2 regions of the Azospirillum himalayense genome follow, and region 2 is predicted to be linked to the other one. Evidence: riboswitches for the same ligand, from Rfam matches in the RefSeq annotation. Region 2 holds a riboswitch; the other holds the start of a gene.

Region 1 (6,285 bases), on a different contig from region 2:
TGAGGACCGGACGCATCTTTGCCGCGTTGTGTTCATGATAGGAGACGAAGGGCGTGTGGATGCCATGGATGCCCATCAGCTTCGCCGTCACCCGCGTGTCCTCGCAGGCGATGGCATCGGCGCGGCGCAGCGTGTCGAGCGCGCGCAGCGTGATGTCGGCGGCGTTGCCGATGGGGGTGGCGACCACATAAAGGCCGGCGCCGAGTTTACTTGCGGCCCTCGGCTCGCTACCTTCAGCGTCACCAGAGACGCCGGGCCCGGAAACGGGCTCGGGCGCCGGACCGGATGTGGAGATCGTTGGTGGCACGCTTGACGACACCTTTCTCGCGCGCTTGGGGGCAGCAGGCTGCCGCCGCCCTGTTGGTTGTCGGCACGCTTTCGGCCTGCTCGACTGTAAAGGCCCCGGCGCCGCCGACTCAAGCGCCGCAAGCGCCCGTCGCCGCCGTCCCGGCCGCCCCGCAGACCTTGAAGGTGGCGATCCTGCTGCCGCTGTCCGGGTCCAGCGCCGCCATCGGGCAGGCCATGCTGGAGTCGGCGCAGATGGCGCTGTTCGATCTGGCCGGCGACCGGTTCGAGCTGCTGCCCCGCGACACCAAGGGCACGCCCACCGGCGCCGCCGACGCGGCACGGCAGGCCATCGCCGAGGGGGCGAGCCTGATCCTCGGCCCGCTGTTCGCCGCCGACGTGGCGGCGGTGAAGCCGGTCGCCCAGTCCGCGGGCGTGGACGTGCTGGCCTTCACCAACGACTGGACGCAGGCCGGCAACGGCACCTATGTGCTGGGCTTCGTGCCCGCCGATCAGGTCACCCGCGTGGTCGGCTTCGCCCGTTCGCGCGGCGCCACCCGCTACGTCGCGCTGGCCCCGCGCACCGCCTATGGCGACGCCGTGGTCAACGCCGTGCAGGCCGCCTCGCGCCAGTTCGGCGGGCAGGTGGCGCAGGTCGAGCGCTACGATCCGGCGGTGACCGACCTCGCCCAGCCGGCGCGGCAGGTGACCCAAGCCGGCGTGCAGCCGCAGGCGGTCATGCTGGCCGAAGGCGGGCCGCGCGCACAGGGGCTGGCGTCGGCGCTGTCCGCCAACGGGCTGAACACCCAGCAGGTCAAGCTGCTCGGCACCGGCCTGTGGGACGAGCCCGGCCTTGGCCAGGAACCCGCTCTGGCCGGCGCCTGGTTCGCCGCCCCGGCCCCGCAGAGCCGCGCCGACTTCGAGGCGCGCTTCGAGCGGACCTACGGGCGCAAGCCGCCGCGCATCGCCACCCTGTCCTACGACGCCACGGCCATCGCCGCGGTGCTGGCCAAGATGCCCGACGCGTCGGGCCGCTTCGACCGCGCGGCGCTGAACAACCCCAACGGCTTCGAAGGCATGGACGGCGTCTTCCGCCTGCGCGCGGACGGCGTCGTGGAACGCAGTCTGGCCGTTCTGGAGGTCACCCCCGGCGGTCCCCGCGTGATCGATCCCGCCCCATCCAGCTTCGAAGTGCTGGGGCAGTGATCGCAAGACGCTGAAAAGAGCCTTCGCCCGCGGCGGCGCAAAGCACGAAGGAGATCGTGTCTTGTGCCGTCGCGGTGAACCGCGAACTTAACCGTGCTGCTTCGCCAGACGGCGGGCGTTGGCGCGGACGGTGCGGTAGGCGGGGGTCATGCCGGCCTGGGTCAGGGCGGTGGCCGACTCGACCATGTAGAGCGCGGCGTGAATGCCGGCCTCGACCGTCTCGGTGACGGTGCGGCGTTGCAGTTCCATCAGGTCGACGGGGTTGCGGCACTGGCCGAGGCCGGTCACCATCACCATGGCGGCCTGAAGCTGGCCCTGCATGAGGGTCATCCAGGCCTGTTGCATCTCGCCGATGCCCTTGGCGACGGCGTGGGTGGCCTCCACCATCGCCTCCACCTTCTCGGAGCCCATGCGGACGAACTCCGGGTTGGCGAGGTCGATGGGGTTGTTCATCGCCGCCGCCATCATCGCGGTGCGGTAGCCGATCGTCTGGGCCGCCGCCACCCCCATCTCGCCCGTCTTGACGCCGGTCCGGGTCAGATCGCCCGCCACCGTCAGAAAGCGTTGCGTCGGTTCGCCGTTGCCGGCCTTGCGTCTCGCCATTCGCTCCACCTCACCAAAGGACCCGACCGGAGCAAAGGCCCCGGCCGGGCCGAAAAAACCGTGACCCGGACGCCAACGCTGCACTGCAGCATTTGGTTCCGGGTCCAGTCTTTACAGGGAAGCGAGCGCGCGGTCGAGGTCTTCGACGATGTCCTGGGCGTCCTCCAGCCCGACGGACAGGCGGAGCAGGTTCGGGCGGATGTTCGCCGCCGCCTTCTCCTCGACCGTCAGCTTGGAGTGGGTGGTGGTGTCGGGGTGGGTGATCAGGCTCTTGGAGTCGCCAAGATTGTTGGAGATCATCACCATCCGCAGGTCGTTCAGGGCGCGGAAGGCCTCCTCCTTGCCGCCCTTCAGGAAGATCGACAGCATGGTGCCGCCGCCGGTCATCTGGCTGCGGACGAGATCGTGCTGCGGGTGGCTGGGCAGGCCCGGATAGAGCACCCGCTCCACCTTCGCGTGGCCTTCCAGGAACTCCGCCACCGTCAGGGCCGCCGCGCTCTGCGCCGACACGCGCAGTTCCAGCGTCTCCAGCCCCTTCAGCAGCAGCCAGGCGTTGAAGGGCGAAATGGTCGGGCCGGTGTGGCGCAGGTAGGGGTGGATCACGTCCGACCCGTACTGCTTGTCGTTGGTCAGGATGATGCCGCCCAGACAGCGGCCCTGGCCGTCGATGTGCTTGGTCGCCGAATAGATGACGACGTCGGCCCCCATCTCGAACGGGCGCTGCAGCACCGGCGTGGCGAAGGCGTTGTCGACCACCACCTTGGCCCCGGCCTTGTGGGCGAGAGCGCTGACCGCGCGCAGGTCGACGACCTCCAGCCCCGGGTTGCTGGGCGTCTCCAGGAAGACGACCTTGGTCGGCTTGGCCAGTGCCTCTTCCCACTGGGACAGGTCGGTGCCGTCGACGAAGACCGCCTCGACCCCGAAGCGGGCCGACAGCTCCTTGATCACCCAGTAGCAGGAGATGAACAGCGAGCGGGGCGCCACGATGCGGTCGCCGGTGCGCAGGTTCGACCACAGGGCGCCGTGCACCGCGGCCATGCCGCTGGTCGTGGCGTAGGCCCAGGCCGCCCCCTCATACTCGCACAGCCGGTCCTCGAACATCGCCGTGGTCGGGTTGCGGAAGCGCGAATAGACGTGGCGGGAGCCGTCGTTGACGAAGGCGCTCTCCGCCTCCTCCGCCGAGCCGTAGACGAAGCCGGAGGTCTGGTAGAGCGCCTCGCAGGTCTCGTCGAAGGACGAGCGGCGGACGCCGCCATGGACCAGACGGGAACGCGGGCGAAGCCCCGCGACGTTCGGATTGCGATGATCGGTGCGCGCCATGGCCGCTGTGTCTCCTCTGTCCGCCGGCGGGGCAGACCGGCACAACAAAAAACGCCCCGACCGATCGGGTCGAGGCGCGGACGCGGCTCGGACCTTTTTAGCGGGTTGTTTTACGTGGCCCGCAAGCCGGTCGACCAAATCACCACGTGCCTCCGCTTGTAGGACTGCCGCGGCACGCCGTCAAGGGACAAGGAAGCCGTGACAAAAAGGGGCTGCCCTGCGTCAACATCGCGCAGGACCGCAGGCCGCCGACCGCTTGCCCAGGGAAGGCCCGGACCGGATCATGGCCGCCGGACGTCAGGAAGGGGTGCGGACCGTGCAGTATCGCAAGGAGCAGGAGCGGCACTTCACCCGTCTGGTGCTCACCGGGCGCTTCACCAGCCAGGACGCCGGCCCGGTGCGGCAGGCCATTGCCGACGTGAAGAATGGGACGGAGCGCCGCCACCTCCTCGACCTGACCGGGCTGGAGTTCGTCGACAGCGCCGGCATCGGCCTCCTGCTGGTGATGAACGGAGAGGCCCTGTCGGCGGGCAAGGCCCTGTCCCTGCTCTGCGCGTCCGGGCAGGTGCGCAAGGTGGTGGACCTGACCCGCATCGCCATGATCATCCCGGTGCACGAGACGGTGGCCGATTACCTCGCCGCCAGCGTGCCCGAGGCCCTGCTGGCCGCCACCCATCCCTGCGCGCCGGGCGAGGACCCGATGGCCGTCGCCGCCCGCGCGCTGCACGCCAAGCCTCTCCTGCCACCCGCGAGCGCCCCACCGGACGCTTCCGATCGGGACGGCGCTTCCGGGTAAGGCGGCTCGCAGCGCGGGCGCGGGCTTCCCATCTGAAGCACCGGACAGATCCCGTTCCGCGTTGGGGGAGGCACCGAATGGTTCATCTGCACAAGTCGCTGGAATCCGCAGCGTCCAAGGCCGCCGAGCGGGAAGGCCGCTCGCTCGACCAGTTCGTCAACGAGGCGGTGGAGGAGAAGCTGCGCCACGCGCAACGCCCCGCTGCCCAACGTCATGTCACTCCCATTCAGGACCGCGGCGCCCCGCTGGACGAGGACGCGGTGGAACGGGCGTGAAGCCGCCACGGGAGGGGATTGCGGCGGCTGTGAAGCGACGCTATATTTCCCGCACCAGTGGTCAATAGACGACACCTCCGGTACCGCGCGTTCGGAACGGCCAACGGCCGGAACGGCGTGCACACGAAAAGAGGGGCGGCGCTGCTACGCCGTCCCTCCGTCGTCTGGGTTACAGCACGGCGACGAGCAGCGCGAGGATCGCGACGACCGTCTGAATGACCGTGCAGATCACCAGCACCTTACCAGGGGTCAATAAACACACCCCCTTTCCGCCGCTTGGATGACAACGCCCCTTGCCCATGGCTCGGGACGCTGCTGCGGCGGTTTTTCATACAATGGCGTGTATATCTTCGCAAATATTCCCGCTTAAGAGAGCAGGCCCCGCAGACGATACAACTCGTCGAGCGCCTGCCGCGGCGTCAGGCTGTCGGGATCGATGGACTTCAGCGCCTCCTCCACCCGCGACGGTTCCGGCGGGGCGGCGGGCGCCGACACCGCGGGGGCCGGCGGCGGACGCTTCAGGGCGGCGCTGAACAGCGGCAGATCCTCGGCCAGACGGTGGATGGCGGCGTTCTGGTCACCCGCTTCCAAGATGGTCAGCACCTCCTCGGCGCGGCCCACCACGGCGCCGGGCAGGCCGGCCAGCTTCGCCACATGGATGCCGTAGCTGCGGTCCGCCGCACCCGCCGTCACCTCGTGCAGGAAGACCACGTCGCCCTGCCATTCCTTGATGCGCATGGTGTGGCAGGACAGGCCCGGCAGCTTGCCGGCCAGCATGGTCAGCTCGTGGTAATGGGTGGCGAACAGCGCGCGGCAGCGGTTGACGTCGTGCAGATGCTCCACGCAGGCCCAGGCAATCGAAAGGCCGTCGAAGGTCGCCGTGCCGCGCCCGATCTCGTCCAGGATGACCAGCGCGCGGTCGCCGGACTGGTTCAGGATGGCCGCGGTCTCCACCATCTCCACCATGAAGGTTGACCGGCCCCGCGCCAGATCGTCGGCGGCGCCGACGCGGCTGTAGAGCCGGTCCACCACCCCGATGTGCGCGCTCTCCGCCGGCACGAAGCCGCCCATCTGCGCCAGCACGGCGATCAGCGCGTTCTGGCGCAGGAAGGTCGATTTGCCGGCCATGTTCGGGCCGGTCAGCAGCCACAGCCGGTTGTCCGGGGCGAGGTCGCAGTCGTTGGCGACGAAGGGCCCGGCGTTGCCGGCGTCCAGCACCGCCTCCACCACCGGGTGGCGCCCGCCCTTGATCGAGAAGGCGAGGCTGCCGTCCACCATCGGCCGGCGGTAGCGCCGCTCCGCCGCCAGCTCGGCCAGCGAGGCGGCGACGTCCAGCGCGGCCAGCGCGTGGGCCGCCTGGGCGATGGTCTCGGCGCGGCTGGTCACCTCCTCCACGAGGTCGTTGAACAGCTCCAGCTCCACGGCCAGCGCCTTGTCGGCGGCCTCGGAGATGCGGCGCTCCAGGTCCGACAGTTCGACCGTGCCGAAGCGCACGGCGTTCGCCATGGTCTGGCGGTGCATGAAGACCTCGCGCCCCTTCTCGGACATCAGCTTGTCCGCGTGGGTCGCCGTCACCTCGATGTGATAGCCCAGCACGTTGTTGTGCTTGATCTTCAGCGCCGGCACACCGGCGATGCCGGCGTATTTGACCTGAAGCCCGGCGATCAGCCGCCGGCTCTCGTCGCGCAGCGTCACCAGCTCGTCGAGCGCGTAGGAATAGTCGCGCGCGATGAAGCCGCCGTCGCGGGCAAGCAGCGGCAATTCCGGCGCCAGCGCCTGGGTCAATTGCTGGACCAGCTC
Region 2 (6,285 bases):
TTCCGGTAAGGCGAAGCTGCTCGGTCCCGCCTCGTCGGAGGCGTTGAACAAGTTCGTCTACTGGATGGCCCTGCCGCCGGTGCTGTTCCTCGGCACCGCGAAGCGCTCGCTGTCGGAGATCTTCAACGGCCCCTTCATCGGCGCCTTTCTCGGCTCGATGCTGGCGGTCTACGCGCTGGGCGCCCTGCTCGGCTGGCTGATCCATCGGGAGCGGACGCAGATCCAGTGCATGCAGGGGCTGAACGCCTGCTTCTCCAACACCGGCTACATGGGCATCCCGCTGTTCCTGGCGGCCTTCGGCCCGGACCGTCTGGCCCCGGCCATTCTCGCCACCGTCATCATGAGCGCGGTCATGGTCGGCATCGCGGTGATCTGGCTGGAGTTCGCCAACAGCCAGGGCGGCGGCATCGGCAAGGCGTTGCGCGACGTCGGCCGGGCGCTGCTCAAGAACCCGCTGATCATCTCCACGGCCCTGGGGCTCGCCTGGTCGGTCTTTCTGTCCGGCGTGCCGGTGCCGCGCCCGATCGCCATCTACTGCGACCTGATGGGCGCCTCCGCCGGTCCCTGCGCCCTGTTCGCCATCGGCCTGTTCCTGGCGACCCAGAGCCTGAAGGCCAACCTGCTGGAGGTCGGCTGGATCAGCGCCCTGAAACTGGTGGTGCAGCCGGCGCTGGCGTGGTTCCTCATCCAGACGCTGTTCCCGCTGGACCCCTTCTGGGCCGGGTCGGCCATCATCCTCGCCGGCCTGCCCACCGGCGCCCTGACCTTCGTGGTGGCCAGCCAGTACCGCATCTATGTGGAGCGCACCTCCGCCGCGATCCTGATGTCCACCATCGCCAGCGTGGTCACCCTGTCCTTCCTGCTGGCCACCTACGCGCCGCCGCTCTGAACCTTGACTTGCGGTTGCCCGGTCGCGCTCGCCTCTCCGGCTGCTTATCCTTCCCGACACAGAGACATCATTGAACAAGTGTCATGCAGAACACGCCGCGCCGGCCTTGCATATTTTTTAATAATTGTTGCTTCATCATTTGACACAGGCAAGTCTAACACCCCACACATGGACGTCTGGACTGCCAAATACTTTCGTTCAGACTCATAACAATCGACCACCGCCGCATCGTTTCGGGGGAAAGAGATACGCGCCATGTCCATGCTGAGTTCCATGACCATCCGGACCAAGGTGGTCGCCGCCACCGTCTGTGTCCTGCTGATGTCGGTCGCCTTGGGACTGTTCGCCGTTGACCGGCTGAGCACCGTCAACCACGCCGCTGAGGAAATCCGCTCCAACTGGCTGCCCAGCGTCACCGCCATCGGGGAGATCGACGGTGCGGCCAACGATTACCGCATCCTGGAGGCGTCCCATATCCTGGCGCTCTACCCCGCGGAAATGGCCGAGGTCGAAAAGGAAATGACCACGGCTCTAAACCGCTTGGCGGAGGCGCGGCGGAAGTATGAACCGCTGTTGGCCCCCGGTTGGGAAACCCAGACCTTCAAGCGCTGGGAGGCCGCCTGGGACAGCTATCTCAAGATCAGCCAAGGCAAGCTGCTTATCTCCTCCCGGGCCAACGAAAACGAGAAGGCCACGGGCATCTACCGGGAGGACTCGCGCAAGGCGTTCGACGAATGCTCCGCGCTCATCAACGAGCTGACCGCCTCCAACGTCCAGAACGCCACGAAGGCGGCGGACGCGGGACGGACCACCTATGTCGGGGCGCGGAACTGGATTCTGGGCGCCATCGCGTTCGTGGCGGTTCTCTGCCTGTTCGCCGGCATCGCCATGACGAAGTCGGTCGCCCGGCCCATCGTCGCCCTGACCTCCATCATGGACCGTCTGGCCAAGCGCGACCTCGGCGTCGCGGTGGAGGGCGGCGCCCGCCAGGACGAGATCGGCGCCATGGCCCGCGCGGTGCAGGTCTTCAAGGACGGCCTGATCGAGGCGGAACGGCTGACCGCCGCCCAGGCCGCCGAGGAGGAGAACAAGCGCCGCCGTACTGAGCGGATCGATTCGCTGATCCGCAACTTCGACGGCGCGGTGCACAGCGTCCTGCAGACCGTGGGCGCTGCGGCATCGCAGCTCGACACCACCGCCCGCAGCATGACCGACATCGCCGAACACACGCGGGCCGAGGCGGGCAGTGCGGCGGCAGCGGCCGAGCTGACCTCCGCCAACGTGCAGACCGTCGCCGCCGCGTCGGAGGAGATGGCCGCCTCCATCACCGAGATCTCCCAGCAGGTGTCGCAGTCGGCCGGCATCGCCGGCAAGGCGGTGGACGAGGCCGACCGCACCAACGCCACCGTGCAGGGGCTGTCGGAAGCGGCCCAGCGCATCGGCGACGTGGTGGATCTGATCCAGAACATCGCTGCCCAGACCAACCTGCTGGCTCTGAACGCCACCATCGAGGCGGCACGAGCGGGCGAGGCCGGCAAGGGCTTCGCCGTCGTGGCGAGCGAGGTCAAGAGCCTCGCCAACCAGACCTCCAAGGCGACGGAGGAGATCGCCCAGCAGATCGGCGCCATCCAGGCGGCCACCGGCGGGGCGGTCGGCGCCATCCGCGGGATCGGGGCGACCATCTCCTCGATCAACGACATCTCCTCCTCCATCGCCGCCGCCATTGAGGAGCAGGGTGCGGCGACCCAGGAGATCAGCCGCAACGTCCAGCAGGCGGCGCAGAGCACCCAGGAGGTGACCAGCAACATCGGCCGCGTGTCGCAGGCCGCGACCGAGACCGGCAGCGCCGCAAGCCAGGTGATGTCGGCCTCCGGCGACCTGAACCAGGGGGCGATGCGCCTGAAGAGCGAGGTGGAGAGCTTCCTCGTCGCCATCAAGGCCGCCTGAGGGCCGCAAGACAGGACCGGTGGGCGGCCGCGGGACCGTCCACCGGCAGCCCCGCCGCGGCATGGGCTCCGGCGTCCCGCGTCTCCTCATACTTTCGAAGAAGCGCGCGGCAATCGGTTTGACAACCGGCGGCTGTCGCGGCACTCCATGACCGTCACTGGTCATTGTCTCATCAAGAATACACAATGGAGGAGCCGCCATGCTGGGCATCTATGCGCAGCACGCGCAGACCTATTTGCTTGTCCTGATGACAAGCACGACGCTTTTCTTCGCCATCCCGATTTTCATCGCGCCGCTCGCCTGGGCTCGACTGATGCTGTGGCGCATCCCGCAGGACACCGACCTCGCCGTCTATTTCGGCCGCTGCCTCGGGGCGTTCATCCTGATCGTCGAGTTCCTGATGCTGCGCGGCGCAACGACGGTGGAGGCGACCGCCTATGCCTTCGACGTTCTGTTCTGTGTGTTCGGGCTGATGCTGGCGGTCCATGTCTATGGCGCCATCCGGCGCATCCAGCCGATCACCGAAACGCTGGAGATCGGCTTCTGGGCGCTGCTGCTCCTGCTCAACACATGGTTCTACCCGGCCTTTCCCGTTTGACGAAATCCCGGTTCCGCCGCCGTTGCCCCACTCCTGTTGCCAAGCCGCCGCTGCCCGTATAATGTGCACCGCGCATCAAGAGTTGAGCGGACGCTCAACGCCAACCTGCTTTCCCGAGCAAGGTGGCGTCCCGAAGGGGGATGTGGCCGGACCGGCAAACAAACGGGGTTCGCCATGACGTCTGTTCCGACCGATGCACCGACAGCGGAGCCGGACGAGTCATGCCCATCAAGATACCCAACGATCTTCCCGCCTTCACCGCCCTCCAGGCCGAGGGCGTCATGGTCATGCAGGAGGCCGACGCCATCCGGCAGGACATCCGGCCCCTGCGCTTCGGCCTGCTCAACCTGATGCCCGACAAGATCCGGACCGAGACGCAGATCGCACGCCTTCTCGGCAGCACGCCGCTTCAGGTCGAGCTGTCGCTGATCCGGATCACCAACCATGTGCCGCGCAACACCGCGGCCGACCATATGAGCGCCTTCTACCGGTCGTGGGAGGACGCGCGCCGCGAAAAGTTCGACGGCTTCATCATCACCGGGGCCCCGGTCGAGACGATGCCCTTCGAGGAGGTGTCCTACTGGGACGAGCTGTGCTCGGTCTTTGACTGGACGCAGAGCCACGTTCATGCCTGTCTGAACATCTGCTGGGCGGCGCAAGCCGCCGTTCATCACTTCCACGGCGTGCCGAAGCATCTTCTGCCGCGCAAGGCGTCCGGCGTGTTCCGGCACCGCAACCGCGCCCCCGCCTCGCCCTACCTGTGCGGCCTGTCCGACGGCGTGCCCATCCCGGTCTCGCGCTGGACCGAGGTGCGCGAGGAGGACCTCCCGCCCGAAAGCGGACTGCGCGTGCTCCTGGATTCCCCGGAGACCGGCCCCTGCCTGCTGGAAGACGCCGCCCACCGCTCGCTGCACATGTTCAACCACATCGAGTACGACACGGACACCCTGCGCAACGAGTATGTCCGGGACGTCGCCAAGGACGCGGCCACGCCGGTGCCGCAGGGCTATTTCCCCGACGACGATCCCAGCCGCCCGCCCGAGAACCGGTGGCGGAGCCACGCCCATCTGCTGTTCGCCAACTGGATCAACCAGATCTACCAGACGACGCCCTTCGACCTCTCGCGCATCGGCGCGGACCGGCCGGACGGGGGCCGCCCCACTCTCCACCGTCAAGCCGTACAGCGCCGCCACCAAGTGGCCCTTGGCGCGGGGTGACAGCCGGCGCCCCCGGTCGGCCAGCTCCGGCTCGACAAGGGCGACCGCCTCGCTCGGCAGCGCGAGGTCGAGCACCGGCCGGGAGGCGGCCTCCCGCGGCGGAAGCGGAAGGGCACCGTCGCGGACTCCAGCCGGCCGGCCGCCGTCCGCATGCTGCCCCGTCCCGTCAGCAGCCAGTTCATGTCGATGCCGAGGGCGGCCAGTTCCGACAGGGTCTTCTCCTTCGGCAGCTTGCCGCTCAACTCATGGGACTGCCATGTGTTCTCCCCGAGACGTGTTCTCCCCGAGACGAAATCGGCGAAACATTGTTTTTTTTATGTCTCACCAACAAATTCGCGCACGGTTTTGAACCGATCCCCAAGCTGCACCATGCCGGTTTCTCCCAAACCTTGAGAAGAAGCCTCCATTTCCAAGGTAAACTTGCCTCCCACGGCGCCCCGCTCGCGGCGAGACCGTTCGTAGTCAGCGCCTGCGCACGACACTATAAACCGTGTATCCCCGAAGGGCGTTCAGGTACTGCACCGGTAGAGTAGCGAATTCTCCTTCACCGCATGCGAGAGCACGGCGGCCATGATGACTGGAGGACGCCAATTTCTTCAGGACCGACGTCTTCAGAGGCGTCCCGCGAATCTCTCCGCGCGGTCGCCTCTCGGCCGCCGACCAATTCTTCAACTTACCGCAGAACATCTCGGCTTTTGCATTTCCCATCCGCGAGCCCATGCGGCCGGGCGTGTGGAGCGTCTGAGGCTTCGCCTCACTGTCACACAATGAACAATTTTGCCGCAACCGGTTCGTTGCAAGAATCGTAATTCTCGACGAAGACAAGAAAAATAAAAACCCTGCTTCGGTGAGCACGCGAGGAAACCGACCACCAAAACAACATAAAAGTGAAAAAGCATCATGAATGACATCAGCGTCAGAACAAAAACGTTCGCTGTTTTTGCGTTTCTATCCCTGCTTCTCGCTGGTATCGGCGCCTTGGGAATCAACCGGTTGTCGGTGGTCAACGACAGATCGACTGAAATCGCCAGCTTCTGGATGCCGCGGGTCGTTCAGGTCAACGTCGTGAACGACGCCGTGTCGAACTTCCGAATCCTGCAGAGCACCCACATTCTCAGCGCCACCGAGACGGAGATGACCGCGGTGGAGAAGCGGATGGACGAGATGGAAGCCAGCATCGCCAACGCCCGCCGGACCTACGAGGCGACGCTGCGCACCGCCGAAGGGCGCGGGCTGTTCGCCCAGTTCGAACAGCAATGGGCGCAGTATCTCACCCTGCACCGTCAGATCACCGCCCTGTCGCGGCGCAACGAGAACGCCGCCGCCAACGCCCTGTTCCGCGACGCGGCCGACAAGGGCTTCCAGGAGGTCGGGCGGACGCTCAACGTCATGATCGATCACAACAACCGCGGGGCCGCCAAGGCGAGCGGCGACGCCGACGCCGTCTACGCCCAGTCCAGCACGATGCTGATCGTCGCGCTGGTCATCGGCATCGCCGTCTGCCTGGGCGGCGCGCTGATGATGATCCGCGGCGTCTCCTCGCCGGTCGGCGCGATGACCGAGGCGATGCGCCGGCTGGCCAGCGGCGACAAGACGACGGCGATCCCCTTCGCCAACCGCGGCGACGAGATCGG

What was found. A riboswitch is a leader RNA that binds a small molecule or an ion and turns the genes downstream of it on or off. The one in region 2 is predicted to bind S-adenosylmethionine.
Region 1: it holds a riboswitch for S-adenosylmethionine, as region 2 does, so the genes downstream of both, metZ (O-succinylhomoserine sulfhydrylase) here and ACFPMG_RS06000 (homoserine O-succinyltransferase) in region 2, are expected to answer to the same signal.

The regions. Positions count from the first base shown of each region.
Region 1 covers NZ_JBHSLC010000087.1:94,340-100,624, forward strand. Annotated here, with positions in the region: gene rsmI (16S rRNA (cytidine(1402)-2'-O)-methyltransferase) at 1-307, opposite strand, end outside; gene ACFPMG_RS25515 (penicillin-binding protein activator) at 301-1,491, shown strand; gene ACFPMG_RS25520 (phasin family protein) at 1,579-2,094, opposite strand; gene metZ (O-succinylhomoserine sulfhydrylase) at 2,206-3,414, opposite strand; SAM riboswitch at 3,491-3,570, opposite strand; gene ACFPMG_RS25530 (STAS domain-containing protein) at 3,698-4,210, shown strand; gene ACFPMG_RS25535 (hypothetical protein) at 4,288-4,485, shown strand; gene mutS (DNA mismatch repair protein MutS) at 4,852-6,285, opposite strand, start outside.
Region 2 covers NZ_JBHSLC010000007.1:214,183-220,467, forward strand. Annotated here, with positions in the region: gene ACFPMG_RS05985 (AEC family transporter) at 1-889, shown strand, start outside; gene ACFPMG_RS05990 (methyl-accepting chemotaxis protein) at 1,145-2,836, shown strand; gene ACFPMG_RS05995 (hypothetical protein) at 3,036-3,434, shown strand; SAM-I-IV-variant riboswitch at 3,502-3,606, shown strand; gene ACFPMG_RS06000 (homoserine O-succinyltransferase) at 3,656-4,651, shown strand; gene ACFPMG_RS06005 (methyl-accepting chemotaxis protein) at 5,552-6,285, shown strand, end outside.